2 regions of the Priestia sp. JSM ZJ58 genome follow, and region 1 is predicted to be linked to the other one. Evidence: a T-box and tRNA genes for the amino acid it is inferred to sense, from the RefSeq annotation. Region 1 holds a T-box; the other holds one or more tRNA genes.

What was found. A T-box is a leader RNA that pairs with one kind of tRNA and senses whether it is charged. The one in region 1 lies ahead of ileS (isoleucine--tRNA ligase), so its partner is inferred to be a tRNA-Ile.
Region 2: it encodes a tRNA-Ile, which carries the amino acid that the T-box ahead of ileS (isoleucine--tRNA ligase) is inferred to sense. The anticodon was not compared.

Annotation. Positions count from the first base shown of each region.
Region 1 covers NZ_JBISEM010000001.1:613,178-622,533, reverse strand. Annotated here, with positions in the region: gene lspA (signal peptidase II) at 1-225, opposite strand, end outside; gene ACH6EI_RS03220 (conjugal transfer protein TraR) at 306-593, opposite strand; gene ileS (isoleucine--tRNA ligase) at 764-3,529, opposite strand; T-box leader at 3,600-3,820, opposite strand; gene ACH6EI_RS03210 (DivIVA domain-containing protein) at 3,890-4,384, opposite strand; gene ACH6EI_RS03205 (YlmH family RNA-binding protein) at 4,469-5,242, opposite strand; gene ACH6EI_RS03200 (YggT family protein) at 5,293-5,562, opposite strand; gene ACH6EI_RS03195 (cell division protein SepF) at 5,566-6,030, opposite strand; gene ACH6EI_RS03190 (YggS family pyridoxal phosphate-dependent enzyme) at 6,047-6,730, opposite strand; gene pgeF (peptidoglycan editing factor PgeF) at 6,738-7,559, opposite strand; gene ACH6EI_RS03180 (YlmC/YmxH family sporulation protein) at 7,634-7,888, opposite strand; gene sigG (RNA polymerase sporulation sigma factor SigG) at 8,234-9,013, opposite strand; gene sigE (RNA polymerase sporulation sigma factor SigE) at 9,162-9,356, opposite strand, start outside.
Region 2 covers NZ_JBISEM010000001.1:376,868-386,223, reverse strand. Annotated here, with positions in the region: gene pstB (phosphate ABC transporter ATP-binding protein PstB) at 1-657, opposite strand, end outside; gene ACH6EI_RS01955 (hypothetical protein) at 1,047-1,175, opposite strand; gene ACH6EI_RS01950 (peptidoglycan D,D-transpeptidase FtsI family protein) at 1,302-3,479, opposite strand; gene ACH6EI_RS01945 (MFS transporter) at 3,641-4,918, opposite strand; gene sodA (superoxide dismutase SodA) at 5,048-5,656, opposite strand; tRNA gene ACH6EI_RS01935 (tRNA-Ser) at 5,854-5,946, opposite strand; tRNA gene ACH6EI_RS01930 (tRNA-Ile) at 5,958-6,034, opposite strand; tRNA gene ACH6EI_RS01925 (tRNA-Asn) at 6,038-6,112, opposite strand; tRNA gene ACH6EI_RS01920 (tRNA-Met) at 6,153-6,226, opposite strand; tRNA gene ACH6EI_RS01915 (tRNA-Asn) at 6,228-6,302, opposite strand; gene ACH6EI_RS01910 (DUF456 domain-containing protein) at 6,365-6,850, opposite strand; gene ACH6EI_RS01905 (Na/Pi cotransporter family protein) at 6,937-8,592, opposite strand; gene ACH6EI_RS01900 (DUF1189 domain-containing protein) at 8,820-9,356, shown strand, end outside.

The sequences.
Region 1 (9,356 bases):
AATATAAATTATTAAACCGACTACCACAACCACCGTAATGAGATAAAAGAACCACATCTGTCCTTGTAGAATACCCCACGCGGCTCCTCTGTTACGATGAGAGGTAATGTAAAGAAAGTTTTCAATTACGGTAATGCTTTGTCCATAATACATTTCTTTTACAATCATCCATTTTGTTACCTGATCAATAAGTATAACAGCTAAAGCGATAAGATAATAAAACACAAACGTTTTCCTCCCGCAATAAAATCAAACGAATCCATACTAAAGCATTTTAGCACATAATTCATTTTTTTTCTCGCTTCTCACCAGAAAACAAATAAATCTTCGTTTGTGCGGGCCGTCGGCATTACTTTTAATTTATGAATAGACATCACTTCGCCAGTTAGTTCATCAATTCCAAACGCACCAACGTCAAGCTTTGCTAGCGCGTGTTCTACATCTTTTAAATCGGCTTTAATCATTTCTATTACGTAACGTTCCTTTTCATCTATATAACCAGATTGTTCTGTAGCATATCTCAATAGGCGATCTTGTAATTCTTCTTTGATAAGAGCTAATTCCTGTCCAATGGAAAGATAATTTTCATACATGCAAACGCCTCCTGTGCTGATAAGATGAAGTATTAATGATGTTAGGTTTACCGAGTTTTCCATCGAATCTACAACACAAGTTTTTCCTAAGGCTTTGAATGCTTTATACCATTGTATTTGGGAATTTCGTACAGCAAAAAACACGCCCAAAAAGGACGTGCTTTTGTTCATTACTGCTGAACGTAGTGATTTTTCACAACATCCGCACAGCGTGTACATAAAGTTGGGTGATCTTGATCTTCGCCAACTGTTGGTGATACTACCCAGCAGCGCTCACACTTCTCACCTTCTGCTTTACTTACAACAATTGAAGCATAGCTGAATTTTTGTGCTTCAGCAGGCGCTTCACCTTCTGCTACTTCAAGATCTGAAACGATGAAGAGTTGACCTACATTTTCAGAAATAGAGGCTAACAGCTCTTTCGTATCTGCTGTTGGATACAGCGTTAATTTTGCTTCTAAAGACTTACCGATTACTTTTTCATTACGAGCTTGTTCTAGCGCTTTTAAGACTTCATCGCGAAGCTCCATGAACGCATCCCATTTCTCTACTAATTGATCTGCTCCTTCAATTTCTTGAACCTCTGGCATATCAACTAGCTGCGCGCTTTCTTCCGTTACGTTCGGAATGTGAACCCATACTTCGTCTGCTGTATGAGAAAGAATTGGAGACACTAATTTCGTTAACGATAATAACGTTTCATAAAGAACCGTTTGAATGCTGCGACGCTCTACATTATTTTCTGCTTCAATGTACAATACATCTTTTGCAAAGTCTAAGTAGAATGAACTCATATCAATTGTACAGAAATTATGCACTGCGTGATAAATGCTTGAGAATTCATATGAATCATAAGATTTTTTCACTTTATCAATTAATTTGTTCAGCTTCACAAGCATGTAGCGATCTACTTCACGAAGGTCTTCAACGGCTACAGCGTCAGTTGTTGGATTAAAGTCCGCTAGGTTTCCTAGTAAGAAACGGAACGTGTTGCGGATTTTACGATATACTTCTGCTACTTGTTTTAAAATGTTATCAGATACACGAACATCCGCTTGGTAATCTACAGAAGCTACCCATAGACGTAAAATATCCGCACCTAGTTGTTTCATTACTTTTTCTGGAATTACAACATTCCCTAATGACTTACTCATTTTGCGACCTTCACCGTCTAAAGCAAATCCGTGACTAAGTACGCCTTTATAAGGTGCTTCACCTGTTACAGCTACACTTGTAGAAAGACTTGAATTAAACCAGCCGCGGTATTGGTCAGAACCTTCTAAATACAAATCAGCCGGACGCTGTAAGTCTTCACGCTCTTCAAGAACAGCTTGATGTGAAGAACCAGAGTCAAACCATACGTCCATGATGTCTGTTTCTTTTGTGAAACGGCCATTTGGGCTTCCTTCATGAGTAAAGCCTTCTGGAAGCAAGTCTTTTGCTTCACGCTCAAACCATACGTTTGATCCATGTTCTCTAAATAGATTTGATACGTGCTCAATTGTCTCGTCCGTAATGATTGGCTCATCATTTTCAGCATAAAATACTGGAATCGGAACGCCCCATGCACGTTGACGAGAAATACACCAGTCTCCGCGGTCACGCACCATGTTATAAAGTCGCGTTTCACCCCAAGTAGGCACCCATTCTGTTTTTTCTACTGCTTTTAATAAATCTTCACGGAAATCTTTAATAGACGCAAACCACTGTGCTGTTGCACGGAAAATTGTTGGTTTCTTCGTACGCCAGTCATGTGGATATGAGTGGGTAATGAAACTTAATTTTAACAGCGCGCCTTCTTCTTCTAGTTTGTCTGTAATCGGCTTATTCGCTTTATCATAGAATAATCCTTCAAATCCTGGTGCTTCATTCGTCATATGACCCTTACTATCAACTGGACAAAGAACTTCCAAACCATATTTTTGACCAACGATAAAGTCGTCTTCCCCGTGTCCCGGTGCTGTATGAACACAGCCAGTACCAGCATCAGTCGTTACGTGATCGCCAAGAACAACTAAAGAATCACGCTTGTAGATTGGATGTTCAGCTACCACGCGTTCAAGTTCTGAACCTTTTACTGTACGAAGTGTCTTATAGTCAGCCCATTCAATTTCTTTAGCAACTGTTTCAATAAGTTCAGTTGCTACTACATATTTTGCTCCATCTGCTTCAACTACGCTGTACTGAAGCTCGGGATTGACAGCAATCCCTTGGTTAGCTGGCATTGTCCATGGTGTTGTCGTCCAAATGATGAATTTTTCATCTTGTTCAAGCACGCCTTTACCATCTTTCACATTAAACGCTACGTAAATAGAAGCTGAACGCTTGTCATAGTATTCAATTTCCGCTTCTGCTAAAGCAGATTCACTTGAAGGGGACCAGTATACAGGTTTTAATCCTTTGTAGATATAGCCTTTTTTCGCCATATCGCCAAATACCTTGATTTGCTGCGCTTCGTACTGTGGCTGAAGCGTTACATATGGATTATCCCAATCTCCGCGTACGCCTAAACGCTTGAACTGCTCACGCTGGCCGTTTACTTGTTCCCAAGCATACTGTTCGCAAAGCTTACGGAATTCAGCTACTGTCATTTCTTTGCGGTTTACTTTTTTATTTTTTGTTAAAGCCGTTTCAATTGGCAAGCCGTGTGTATCCCAGCCTGGCACATAAGGTGCGCAGAAGCCTGACATCGACTTATAGCGAACGATAAAATCTTTTAAAATTTTATTTAAGGCATGTCCCATGTGAATATCGCCATTGGCATATGGAGGTCCATCATGCAGGACGAATAGCGGACGGCCTTCCGTACGTTTTTGTACTTTTTCATAAATATTCATTTCAGCCCACTGTTCTTGCATTTTAGGCTCGCGGTTCGGTAAATTTCCACGCATAGGAAATTCAGTTTTTGGCATCAATAATGTATCTTTATATTCCATGTTTTACCCTCCAAAAAAAACGTAAATTTCATATCTTTTTGCACCATAACAAAAAGACCTCCTCATCCCAAAAAGGGACGAGAAGGCCTCCCGCGGTACCACCCTAGTAGATTTGCTGCACGCAAATCCTCTTTGCATTCGTAACGTGAATAAACCGCCACTGCTTACTATCATCATTTCAGCAATGGTACTCTAGGGTGATTTTCACTTTTTTGTTTGTTATCGAGCTCGCACCATCCTCGATTCGCTTTGACAAACTAAAAAAGCTACTGTCCCTGTCTCCGTACTGTTTGATATGAAATTTCATCTGTTACCAAATTATATGACAACAAAACGTGAGAAGTCAAGATGATGTCTTGACTAGTCAATTTTTTCTTCTAGCGCTGGCATCTCATAATCCATCAACTGATCCCAGTCATCGCTGTTTAACATTTCCAGCTGTGCTTCAATTAACATTTTGAAACGAGTTCTAAATACTTTAGACTGCTTTTTCGTCTCCTCAATGTCCATCGCAATTTTACGAGACTTAGACAGTGCTTCATTAATAATACGGTCCGCATTTTTTTCTGCTTCTTTTATAATGAGCTTCGCTTCTTTTTCAGCGTTTCGCTTTACATCTTCCGCTGCTTCTTGAGCAATTAAAATTGATTTATTTAACGTTTCTTCGATGTTAGTAAAATGTCCAAGACGATCTGTTAATTCAGATACTCTTCCTTCTAACTCCTTTTTATCACGCATTACCAGCTCATAGTCTTTAATTACTTGGTCAAGAAACTCATTTACTTCATCTTCATCATATCCGCGAAACCCGCGATTAAACTCTTTGTTATGAATATCCAAAGGGGTTAAAGGCATCTAGGCCACCTCCGTGTTGTCTCATTACATCATTAGTAATGGTTTATTCGACATATTTTTAAAATTTCCTGCTAGTAGATTTCTTTATTTCTGCTTCCCTACAACAATTCGCCATTTTTCTTTTTTTGTTTTGCCTTCAAGTGAAACGATACGACTTCTGCCGTGGCCACGAAGCGACAAAATATCACCTTCATGACATTCAAAAGAAGGCTGTTCAATGACTTTAAAATTTACTTTTACCGCTCCATTTGCAATAAACGGCTGGACTTTTTGTCTTGATAAATTGTGAATGGTCGACAGCAAAACATCAAGCCTCATTGAAGAAACTGTATAAACGTGTTCAATCAGCTCTTCTTTTACCACATGCAGCTGCTCTCTTTGAATAGAAGAAAGTGAAACTTTGGCTTTTCCAATTGATGTTAAATTCATCTCAATATAAGAAGAAATTTCCTCTGCGGCTACAAGCTGAATATCGTCTCCCGCGACCAAAATATCGCCAAATTTTGAACGGCGCAGTCCTAAGGACATCGCCGAACCAAGAACTTGAGGATGTTCAATCGTCACAAACTTTTTAGGATAATTCAATTCGTACATATGCAACTGAAAATCTTCGCTTTCAGGCACATAGTAATCCGGATATAGCAGCGCACGCTTGCGTTCAGCAAACGGTTGTCCACCATCAAATGAAACTTGAACCTCTCCTTCAGTCCCAACAATAGCTGTCACAATCTGCTGCTCTCTTGGATCTAAAAAATCCGTTAATTTTGGGCTGTATTGATGTAGGACATCTTCTTTCCACTGAAGAACCTGGTCAATAAATCCATGTTCTTCTTGCCTAAAATGTTCATAAATAGACATATTATTACTCCTACTATTGGTATGTAAAAAAGGAATCCAGCGATTCCTTTTTAAATAAATCCAACCATACTGTGAAGTGAACGTACACCTGCTTGCGCAAATCGTAGTAAAAAGATTGCAACAAGAGGTGAAATATCAATCATGCCAATAGGCGGAATGATTTTACGAAAAGGCTCTAAGTAAGGCTCGCAAATGCTGCCAAGCAGCTGACCAAACTTAGACGCCCTTACATCGGGTACCCAAGACATCAAAATGTGAATAATCAGTGCCCATGAGTAAAGACCAATCAATTGCCCAAGAATCCCAAAAACGATGTCCAAAAACTACCACCTCTTTACGTTTGTTGTATCGTGTTCTCCCATCATATCTGAAATGCTTCCGCTTACGTCTACATTATCAGGTGTACATAAAAAGATGTCGGTTCCAATTTTTTGAATGTCCCCGCCTAAAGCATAAACTGTACCACTTAAAAAGTCGACAATTCTCACTGCTTGATCTCGTTGAATGCGCTGTAAATTAACAACTACGACTTTACGATTTTTTAAATGATCCGTAATTTCTTGTGCTTCGGCATAGACGCGAGGTTCGCAAAGCATCATTTTTGATGATTTTTGAACGCTTTGCAAGCTAATCACGTTTTGCTGCTGATTCGGCTGCTGACTAGCTTTCACTGGTCTCGACTGCTGTACAGGCTCTTCTACCGACTCTTCTTGTTCGTAATGTTCTTCTACATATTCAGTATCGTCATCAAGAGCAAAAAAACTTCTAAAGCGATTTTTCATACTCATCTTGAATTACACCTCCTTAACGTTCATTCCCAACTAGCGTGGTTCCTAGTCGAATGAATGTTGCTCCTTCTTCAATTGCAATTGCATAATCGTTTGACATTCCCATTGATAGCTCCGTACAAGGTGCATACGGGAGGTTTAGTTCTTGTATACGATCCTGCAATTTCTTTAGACCTTGAAAACAGCTGCGAAGCAAGGACTCGTCATCTGTGTGAGGAGCCATGGTCATTAATCCAACTACTTGGATATTTGTAAATGTTTCAAGAGATTGAATAAATGGAATTACCTCTTCTACAGCAAGGCCATGCTTTGATTGTTCTTCGGCAACATTAACTTGTACAAAACATTTTATACGATGTCCTGCACGTTTATCAATTTCTTTTGCTAAAGATAATCGGTCTAGTGAATGAATATAGTCAACTTTATCAATCACATGTTTTACTTTTCTTGTTTGCAAGCTTCCGATAAAATGCCAGGTCGCTTTCTCACCGATTGATTCATACTTTTCTAGAAGACCTTCATCCCTGTTTTCTCCAAGATGTAAAATGCCTGCATCCACTGCTTCTGCTGCTCGTTTTGTGGAAACGTATTTTGTTACAGCAATCACCTCTACATCTTCTCGATTTCGATTAACTTTTTTACATGCTTCAGCAATTGTTTGTTGAACTGCTTCTAGATTTTCACTTACGCTAGCTGTCACTATGTAATTACTCCTCCTTAAAGCCTATGAAGTTAAACATGCGTCCTGTTTTCCCTTGGTCGCGGCGATGTGAGAAGAACAGGTCATCTTCACAGCTTGTACAATACGACGATGTTAAAATTCGTTCCGGCAATACGCCTGCGTTTTGAACCAGCAGCTTATTGACTTTTTTTAAATTAAGCGCGTATTGTCCAGGGCTTACTTCTTGATATCCATTTTGGCCAACTACTTCGTTTACTTGTGTAATGACGCGGTTATCGACAACATAACAGCAATCTTCAATCGAAGGGCCAATCGCCACGTAAATATCTTCAACCGGAACATTTTCTTGCTCTACCCACAGCCGAATCATATTTCCTGCAATATCTTTTACTGTTCCCTTCCACCCAGCATGAGCAAGACCAACTAAATGGTGATCAGGCGCATAGAAGTACAGCGGAACACAATCTGCATAACATAAAGCTAACAAAATATCAGATTCATTTGTATAAATGCCATCCGCTGCTTTTATGCCCTCTTCATACTTGTAGAGTCCTTTTGCACAGTCGGCTTTTGTTACTTTTTGAACAGTTGCTTCATGTACTTGTTCAGCACATACAAAGCTTTCAAAAGACATGTCTAGTTCGGCTGCTAAAATTTTTCTATTTGTAATAACATCTTCTACGTTATCGTTTACGTGAAGCCCTAGGTTAAAAGAAGCAAATGGAGGTTTACTCACGCCACCATTTTTTGTGGTGAAACCAGCAACAAGCATATCATTCTTTTCTACCCAAGGGCTCAGCCACATAAACGACTCGTGATGGCTTTTTTTTAATGGCTCAGGATTCATGTATGTGACACATCCCTTGTTTCATTTGTTCTCACATATTGTACCACAGATTGCTAGGTGCTGTTGACAAAAAACTAATTCTCTTCAGGCTGAAATGCGTCTTTATAACGTACTAAAATGACATCGGAACCAATTTTCACAATATTTTTCCACGGAATCACAATTTCATCATCTTTTCCAAAGAAGCCCAATACACGAGAGCCTCCGATAATGACGGCCTGTATTTTTCCCGTTGTTAAGTCAATATCAATATCCCCTACATTTCCAAGTTTTTTGCCATCAGCTACATTCACTACATCTTTCAGCTGAAACTCTGAAATCTTTAACATGCTCTCTCCTCCTATAGCCAACTTTATTCCTTAGCCTATATATATTTTCAAATTTTCATTTCATGAAGGAAAAGCTTATTTTTTCTCTGCCATTCTCTTTCTATAAGCATTTTGTTCACTAATTACACAGTTTTTCATCAAGAGACATTCTCAACAAGCAGCGAGAAGTCCTCATAGCAATAGGAAATCTAACATGAATATCTTTTGGTTATGTATTCATTGATACATACAAAATAAGCATCGTGTCTGTTTTTATAGACACGATGCTTATTAAGTTGAACATCAAATAAAGTGAATGGTATTGATTGTATGAACAAGAGCAGCTGCCAGTTTAGAGAGCTTTTGTTAACTTTGAATATTTTTATTCATCTGTTTAATAGCAGCTTTTTCTAAACGAGAAACCTGCGCTTGAGAAATACCAATTTCTTCAGCAACTTCCATCTGTGTTTTACCTTGGAAGAAGCGCTTTCGTAAAATTAGTTTTTCTCGCTCGTTCAATCTTCTCATACCTTCTTGCAAAGCAATTTCTTCAATCCAAGTTGAATCACGGTTGCGTTCATCGCTTAGCTGATCCATCACATAGATTGGGTCTCCGCCATCATTGTAAATAGGTTCAAATAAAGAAACCGGATCTTGGATAGCATCTAAAGCAAACACAATTTCTTCATGCGGTACTTCTAGGACTTTTGAAATTTCCTCAGCTGTAGGTTCCTTGGATGTTTCACTCATAAGCCTTTCACGAACTTGAAGAGCTTTATAAGCAATATCACGAAGGGAACGAGAAACACGGATTGGATTATTGTCACGTAAATAGCGGCGAATTTCCCCTATAATCATTGGGACAGCATATGTAGAAAACTTCACGTTTTGACTTAAATCAAAATTGTCAATGGATTTCATTAATCCAATACACCCAACCTGAAATAAGTCATCAACAAATTCTCCACGATTGTTAAAACGTTGGATCACGCTGAGTACGAGACGTAAATTTCCGCTTACTAGCTTTTCTCTTGCTGTTCCATCTCCAGCCTGCATTTGTTTAAACAACTTTCGCATTTCTTCATTTTTTAATACGGGAAGTTTCGAAGTATCTACTCCACAAATTTCTACTTTATTTCTTGTCAACTCTTTCCCTCCTAACAGGAGATGATGTTCTGAATTCAGTATCTCCTCCGGAGGAAAAAATATGCACTTTTACAATTCTGACAATTTCACGCTAAAAAAGCTGATTGTATAAGATGCTTCTCAGCCCTTATACAATCAGCTTTTTTACTTAAACCATTTTATTAAATTCTTTTCGCAGCCGTTTAATAATTCGTTTTTCGAGCCTTGAAATATAAGACTGAGAAATGCCTAGCATATCGGCTACATCTTTTTGCGTTTTTTCTTCTCCGCCGGCTAGCCCAAAGCGCAGCTCCATAATTTGCTTTTCACGATCATTTAATTGGTGCAGTGCTTTCAGCAAAAG
Region 2 (9,356 bases), 240 kb from region 1:
ATTATGTGTAACAATAATAATGCTGAAGTCTTTCTTTAATTCTTGTACTAACTCTTCTACTTTTAATGTCGAAATTGGATCGAGTGCAGAAGTAGGCTCATCCATTAAAATAACGTCGGGTTCAATAGCCAAGCAGCGCGCAATACAGATACGCTGCTGTTGTCCACCTGACAACCCATTCGCATTTTGATTCAAACGATCTTTAACTTCGTCCCAAATAGCTGCTCCTCGTAAACTTTTTTCAACAATTTCATCTAGTTTTTTCTTGTTGCGAACGCCATGAATTCTTGGACCGTACGCGATATTATCATAAATAGATTTTGGGAACGGATTTGGCTTTTGGAAAACCATTCCTACTTGCGTGCGCAGCTCTTCCACATGGTACGATTTATCAAAAATATTTTTTCCTCTATACTCAATTTCACCTGATGTACGGACAATTGGCGTCATTTCTACCATACGATTTAACGTTTTAATATATGTTGATTTTCCGCAGCCTGATGGACCGATGATCGCGGTAACTTCGTTAGCATGAATGTCTAAATCAATATTTTTTAAGGCATGTGTGTTGCCATACCATAAATTCAAACCTTTTGTTTTATATACAATTTCTTTTGTTTGCGGAGTATTTACTTTTTCTTTGTTAGTCAATTCCATTGTTATTGCCATTGGATAATCCTCCTTCATCGTCTTTAACCGTTTTGAGCACAATAAAAGTCTCTCTATGTCTATTTAATATCTATTGTTTACTATTAGTGTAAATACATACGAGAAGCCGAACGCTTCCCCTTATTTTGATCATTTCTATTAATCCTTACACTTACAGAATAATAGCCGACTATTAATTGTGTTTTAACTCAATGTAAAGCTTTTGTAAACGAAGGCCTATCTGCGTGTTTTTTAGGTAAAAAACTAGTTCTTACGACCCTTAAATTCAATAAAAAACCATATATGTAAAGATTTCTAACAAAAAAAGAAGAGGTTGAGACATAACTAAATTAATTTGATATAAAGATAAGTAAATTAGATAAATAAGCCAGTACGAATCACTTCTGACACCACTGTTGATTTCCGTGCAAGCAGGCGGCCGGTGAGCCTCGTTGTCGCTTCCGCTCCTGCGGGGTCTCACTTCTTCCGCTTTTCCGGCAGAAGTCTTCGCCCTGCCCTCCAATCAACCGCTTAAAGCACCTACTTACATGAAATCTACGTTCACCCTCTCAATAAAAAAATCCGAACAGCGTTGATTCTTAATCAACGTCGTTCGGATCTTACTTCAACTAATATGCTTTTTCCCAGCCTCTTTAATTGGCGTCGTTTGCAATGACAGCCTGTTGATTCTCTTCTTGATCTTTTACTTCTTGTTCACCTTTTTTCTTTAAATCAAAATACGTATCGAGCGCAGAACGAGCAAGCTCTTTTGTAATGGTATTTGGTGCACTTGGCACAAATGCCGATGGTACCACGACAGCTACTGCAATTTCAGGATCATTTGCCGGAGCAAAGGCCACAAAGTTTGAATTATTAACTTTAATTGGATCCCCTCCGCTTGGGTTTTTCTCATAGGCTTGTGCCGTTCCAGATTTACCAGCAGGATTATAGTTCGCTGTATGGAAAGCTGCGTACCCTGTACCGCCTTGTTCCTGCGTAACCCGTTTAAAGCCATTTTGAACATCTTTAATGTATTCTTCTTTCATCGTGATACGATTTAACACATCAGGTTCAAATGAATGCTGCGTACCGCCAATTTCATCGGTTTTTATTGTTGGCTTTCGGATTTCTTTTACTAGCTGCGGCTTGATGCGATACCCTCCATTAGCTATTGCAGAAGTATATTGAACAAGCTGCAGCGGCGTGTACGTATCATACTGGCCAATTCCTAAATCAAGCGCTGTACCTGGAACATTGCTTCCGCCTTGTACACCTGTTGATTCGTTATCGAGGTTTATGCCTGTTGATACGCCTAAGCCGAACTGACTGTAGTACGAACGCAGTTCGCTGAATGTGTCAGGTTTAATCGGTAAAGTCATGTTCTTGTGGTACTGTAATCCAGCCATCGCCATTACCGTTTTAAACATAAATACGTTGGATGAATATTTTAACGCGGATGAATACGTTAAGGGTCCTAACCCCTCAGCCTCAGCTGATTTCTTAATTGGTGTTCCTTTAATTTTTAACGGTTCATCAACGAACACTGTGTTTGGCTTAATAGCTCCTGAATCTAAGCCAGCTAGAACCGTTGCCCCTTTTACAACAGAGCCCATTGTATAAGATGTTGAAATATTCCCTAATGCAAAATCTTCTATTTTAGGTACCCCAGTCTTCTTATCAATGGTGTATTTTTTACCTGCCATTGTTAAGATTTCTCCTGTGTGAGGATCCATCATAATCACAAAAGCACGGTCTAAAAACTGCGTTCCTTTCATTTTCTTTTTGGCTAAAAGCTGGTCCGTAATTTGTTTTTCTACCGCTTTTTGAAGCTCCATATCAATAGTTAAAACTAAATCACTGCCGCGTTCGCCTTTCGACACTTGAATTGTATCAAGGAGATTTCCTTTATCATCTGTTACATACTGGACTTTTTCTTTTTGACCGCTGAGCTGAGCTTCGTATTGCTTCTCTAAATAGCTCGTCCCAACTTGGTCATTTCGACTATAGCCTCTTGATAAGTAATACTGTACTTTATCTTTGGGCAGACCCTCGTTGGCAGAGGATACATTTCCAAGCAAAGTACGGAGAGTGCTGTTTTCTGGGTATGAGCGATCCCAATACGTTGTTGTATCAACACCCGGAAGTTCATCTAAATGCTCACTTACAACGGCATACTCTTCATTTGTCACACCGCTTTTAACAATTTGCGGGGTGCTAGAATAACCTGCCTCCATTTGGCGCTTAATAGCTAGAACTTCTAAATCACTCTTTAAACTTTCTAAATCTTTTTTAGAAATGCGGTCTAACTGACGTTGATACAGTTCGTCATCAGTCATTTCACCATCTTGAACTTTTTTGCGATCAGCTTTCGTAATTTTCTGCTCCGCTTCTTTAGGGTGAAGCATAATCCAATAATCCTTCATGTCGCGTTCTGTAATTTTTACCACGTTTTTAGCATCTTTATTCTTTCTATTTTCTGGAATATCAATCACATTTGTGGTGTAAGGAACATCGATCATAGTGGCTAACTTTTTAGCGATGCGCAGCCTTTCTTCAGCTGTATTTCCTTGAAAACGAGTATATGTAATCGTATTTAAAGAGGTATTATCTACAATTACGCGGTTATACCGATCGTACATTTTCCCTCGAGGAACAGGCGTACTGACTGTAACGTCCTGTGTTTTTTCGACTTCTCGTTCGTAATTCTCACCGTACACAATTTGAACAAGTCCCAACCGCAAAATTAATACGGAAAATAGGGCAAATACGGTCAAGAAAAGTAAGTTCACACGAAAAGGCACGTGACTTTTTCTTCTTTTTTTCTTTTTCATACCAACACCTACACTTTATAAAACATATATACCATAACACCATAAAATCAGACATTTAGCAAATAAATAGACACCTGGCAGGTGCCTATTTACACAACGTATTTATTCTAAAAGAAAAGCGAGGCATTTTCCATAGTACAAATGAAGGAGCTAATAATACTCTAAGCTGGAGACTCTCCGTCTCCTTCATTTAATACTGGAGGAGTAACAGTCGTTTCTTTTTTGTGCAGAGGCTGTGAGATATGTCTTACACAAAAATAAATGATCGTATGCCCTGCTCCAACAATAGCTAATAAAATGGGAATACTTTTTGCTTCATCAAAAAATAGTACGGCTATTAAAAATAAAGATATGGAAACGACCCGCCCAATATTCAGAAATACTTCTCTGACAACAATGTATTCGATTCTTTTTGAAACAACGTCCTTTGCTCGTCCAATCACATCGTACGTTAGAGAAATGAATGGAACCAACAAAATAGGATAGGCAATAGCAATACAAACAGCATATATAATTAACTTTGGATACGATAAGTTAAAGATAAGCAAAAAGACTGCTCCATAGAGAAGGAGGCCCCCGGTGAAAATAAATCGAAGGCGATTTTTTTGCTTAATAAATCTTGAGGCTACATAGTATCCTACAAACGCCACCGCTGAATTCACCAGTCCATAAGTTCCTAAAGCTAATTCACTTCCCGTCGTAATAAATACCATGACGGATACGACAAAAATGAACGTACCTTCACGCAATCCTTGAAAGAAATGAGCCTGTAATATTCGATTCCAGTCTTTGTTGACTTTTCGTTCAGCCCACACTTCTTTAAATTTGTATACTCCTTCAGCTGCGCGTCTTGTAATAAAAAAACTAAGCACAACGGCACCGACAAACAATAGCAGAGATACACCAAACACAATTTTATACCCAAGTGATTCATACAAAGCGGAAATAACAAAGCCCGCTCCTAAAGGACCAATCATCCCTGCAAAAGAGTTTAAGATCCCTAAAAATCCGTTAAAAAAGTCTCTTGTATCAGGTTCTGTAATTTCAAAAGTTAGCACATTAAAAGCTAGCCAATAAAAGCCATATCCTATACCCAGCAGTCCACCAAGCAATACTAAATACTCGGCTGCGTTAGCTCCACTGACCAATACAGCGATATAAAAAACAGCTAAAAAAGATACGCCTAACCTTAAAACCACAACCCGGTCAATTCGTTTGGCCCATTTACCTGCTAAAATAAACGTAAGCGGCTGAAGCACCACTACCGCTAAATTATAAATAGCGAGATCCGAAAATTCGCCTGATTGTTTCCACAGATAAATGTTAACAAACGAATTGGAAATTGAAATAGCCAAGGCATAAAGACCGCCTATAATTAAAAGCAAAAGTAAATCTTTACTAACTTCTATATCTCCAACTACTTTTTTTAATAAAGGCATATCAAAAAACTCCTTTTCTCTTCTACACCTAGTGTGTGAAAAAGAAAAGGAGATATGTAAAAGAATTGGAAAACAAAAAAGCCAGTAAAGGTAATAATTACTTTACTGGCTCTTAAATACGTCTTCAGCTTATTTTGCAGCGTCGTAACGCTTAGCAACTTCGTCCCATTTTACAACATTAAAGAATGCTGAAATGTAATCTGGACGGCGGTTTTGATAATTTAAGTAGTAAGCGTGCTCCCAAACGTCTAGACCAAGAATTGGCGTTTTGCCTTCCATTAATGGGCTATCTTGGTTTGGTGTGCTTGTTACTTCTAATTGGCCGTTGTTTACAACTAACCAAGCCCAGCCAGAACCGAAGCGAGTTTTAGCTGCATTTGCAAATTCTTCTTTGAATTGATCAAAGCTGCCGAATTTGCTAGCAATAGCGTCTGCTAATTCACCAGTTGGAGCACCGCCGCCGTTAGGGCAAAGGATTGTCCAAAATAATGAGTGGTTCGCATGACCGCCACCGTTATTGCGTACTGCTGTACGGATATCTTCAGGAACAGCATCTAAGTTTGAAATTAACTCTTCAATACTTTTGCTTTCTAAATCCGCTTTGCCTTCAACAGCAGCGTTTAGGTTTGTAACATATGTGTTGTGATGTTTTGTGTGGTGAATATTCATTGTTTCTTTGTCGATATGTGGTTCCAGTGCATCGTATGCATAAGGTAGTTCTGGTAATTTGTAAGCCATGAATAATTCCTCCTTCAAAATATGTAAGCATTTTGGCGCAAAAGCACCATATACGTTTAGATTAGCAAATTTACCCTACTCTTTCAAATAAAAAGTACCTAATCCATGATTTATATTTACCTAATTCCCATTCGCTATTCTTTTAAACATAAAAAAAGCTTCTTTTTCTCAAAAGAAGCTTTGAATAGACAATAGTATGGCGGAGGAAGAGGGATTCGAACCCCCGCGGGCTTTAACACCCCTGTCGGTTTTCAAGACCGATCCCTTCAGCCGGACTTGGGTATTCCTCCAACCCTATAAATGGTGGACCCTGCAGGACTCGAACCTGCGACCGGACGGTTATGAGCCGTCTGCTCTAACCAGCTGAGCTAAGGGTCCACGTGGCTCCACAGGTAGGACTCGAACCTACGACCGATCGGTTAACAGCCGATAGCTCTACCACTGAGCTACTGTGGAACAATATGAATTATGTATGTCACAAACGTAAATTGGAAAATAGCGGCGGAGGGGATCGAACCCCCGACCTCACGGGTATGAACCGTACGCTCTAGCCAGCTGAGCTACACCGCCATGGCTCCACAGGTAGGACTCGAACCTACGACCGATCGGTTAACAGCCGATAGCTCTACCACTGAGCTACTGTGGAACAATATAACATTTACTAGCGACATTAAAAATTTAACATGTTTCTGGCCTAAAGTCAATATATTATTTTAAAACAGCGTATAAAAAATAGGCAATCATCAACAGTTGAATAAATCCTTTCGAGATAGCGCCACTAAAAAAGCCAATAACCGAACCTACTCCAATTTTTACTGCGTTGCTAATTGTGGTCCGATGAACAATCAGTTCTCCTACAATCGCTCCGATAAACGGCCCTAAAATAATTCCAAATCCCGGAATAACAAACGGACCCACAAGCAATCCAACTGTACTTCCCCAAACGCCTGCTTTAGTCCCTCCGAATTTTTTCACACCAATAATATTAGCGATATAGTCTGCTAAAAAAAGTGCGACAACTAACAATCCTTGTATCACCCAAAATAACCAGCTATAGGAGCTAAAATCATAAAATAAACCGTATATAACAAATCCTAGCGCTACAAATAGCACGCTTGGGATGATGGGATAAACCAACCCAACAAACGATACAACAAAGCTAATGATAACTAATGCCCAACATAAAATAGCCATGCCCGCACCTATCCTTTTTATTATTACTATTTATCATACAATAACCACTCTTATAAAGAAAGGCCTTGCATGAGCAAGGCCTTTCTTTATTTTACCTTTGAATATGTCTTTAGATAGCGATCTCCGAGTACCGCTTCCGCAATATTAACAGCATGATCTCCAATTCGTTCTAAATTGCTAATGATATCGACAAAAACAATAGCAGCAGAACCTGTACATACATTTTCATTTAGACGTAAAATGTGCTTCTTACGAAGCAGACGCTCCATTGCATCAATCTGCTCTTCTTTTTGAATGACCTGGACTGCTTTTTCTCTATCTACTTTTTCTAAAGCAAAAACAGCTTCTTTAACTGTTACAATAGTCAATTCGAACATATCAGCTAAGTCGGTATTAGCTTCTTTTGTCATTCTCACCTTATTTGTAATTTGATAATCAACAAGTTCAATGATATTTTCAAAATGATCGCCAATACGCTCAATATCTCGCGCAGTATCTAGAAGCACAGAATGCTCTTCGCTTTCAGCTTCTGACATGGAAGAGCGGGATAACAACACTAAATAATTCGTGATTTTTTTATCTAAATTGTTAATGGCATTTTCAATTTGCATAGTAGCATCAGAATGTTTAGGATGGCGCGTCTTCAAATAACTATTGGCTTCTTCTAACCCAATCGTCGCGAATTCTCCCATACGAATAAGCTCTGCTTTTGCCTGCCCAAGAGCAATTGAAGAAGACTGTTCAATAAAAATAGGATCAAGATGTTTAGGTTTAAAGTCTATAACAGCATCTTCACCAGGAATCAGCTTTGTAACAATTAACGCAAGCAGACCGATAAGAGGGAACTGAATAATTGTATTGGTTGTGTTAAAGAGACCATGAGCAAATGCAATCGTCATTTCTGGGTTTAAGCCCATCGTCTCTCTCAAGTACTCCACAAGACGAGTAAATAACGGCAAGATAATTAAAAAGATAGTTGTACCAATTAAGTTGAACATTACGTGCGTTAAAGCAGCCCTTCTTGCTGCCACACTTGCCCCGATTGAAGCTAAAATAGCGGTAATAGTCGTACCAATGTTGTCTCCAAACAATACAGGCAGCGCGGCATGTATATCAATAGCGCCCTGTCCAAAAAGTTCTTGTAGAATTCCGATAGTAGCGCTAGAGCTTTGCACAATCACCGTAAATAAAGTGCCAATTACAACTCCTAAAATCGGATTATCACTCATGCTTACAGTTAAATCATGAAACTGTTGAAGTGAGCGAAGCGGCTTCATCCCGCTTCCCATAAGCTCTAGACCAAAGAATAACATTCCAAACCCAAAAGCGATTTGACCAAAATTTTGAACAGGTTTACTTTTAAAGAAAAAGAGTAAAATCGCTCCCACTGCGAGAATAGGAAGAGCGTAGCTCGAAATGTCAATTCCGATTATAAAAGCTGTAACTGTCGTACCGATATTTGCGCCCATAATAACCCCTATAGCTTGGCGCAAAGTCATAAAACCGGCACTTACTAAGCCTACCGTAATAACAGTGGTTCCTGAGCTGCTCTGAATAAGAACGGTAACCAGAATACCTGCTAGAACTCCCATAAACGGATTAGTTGTGAATCTGTCTAAAATATCGCGCAATCTATCTCCTGCTGATTTTTGCAACCCATCTCCCATGAACTTAATCCCGAATAAAAAGATTCCGAGTCCACCGATAAATTCAAAAATCATTTTTTGAACATCTAGTTCCAAACACCTCAACTCCTTGATTTTTTTCTAACGACATAGAGAAGTCCCCACTATTATTAACGAATCTTAAAAGCACTGTAAACGTTTTTACGCTAATGTTTACAATAACTTAACAGTATATTTACATTGTAATTGGAAACGATTTCTAGAATCTATTGTAAACCTTGAATTTCCGCTATAGAATAAATTATAGTTAGAATTTTTTAATAAAAGGAGGGTTTACAATAATCATGTTAAAAAAGATGGGATGGAGTCTTACTTCTTTTCAAAAAATGAGGTCTCTTCGCTTTGAGCATACAAACAAAACCATTGGCTTCATATTGTTTTTAACACTTATTTCTTTGCTGCCTACATTTTTCTTTATGACGTTGACAATTGTAAACGGCTATCACATTGCTACAACAGAGCTCCCGAAATCTGTTTCTTCTTTTTCTATTTCAAATTCACAGCTTACGTCAAGCCAACCTTTCACAAAAAAAGTAAACGGTACCGCTTTTATCTTAGACCCCTCACAGTCTATTGAACGGTTTCATTCCCCTGCTCATGCAATTGGTTTTTTAAAGGATGGAATTTACATCACGACTAATTCACAAACACAAACGTATTCATATGAGTTGCTAAACTGGCATCATAAAGATAAAAATGAACTGTTAAACTTGCTGCACGAACAAAAATTTTCTTTATACATACTTGTCCCTATCGCTATGCTTTTACTGTACGTATTAACATCTGGACTAAACTTCCTTTCTATTACCTGCCTTGCTTAT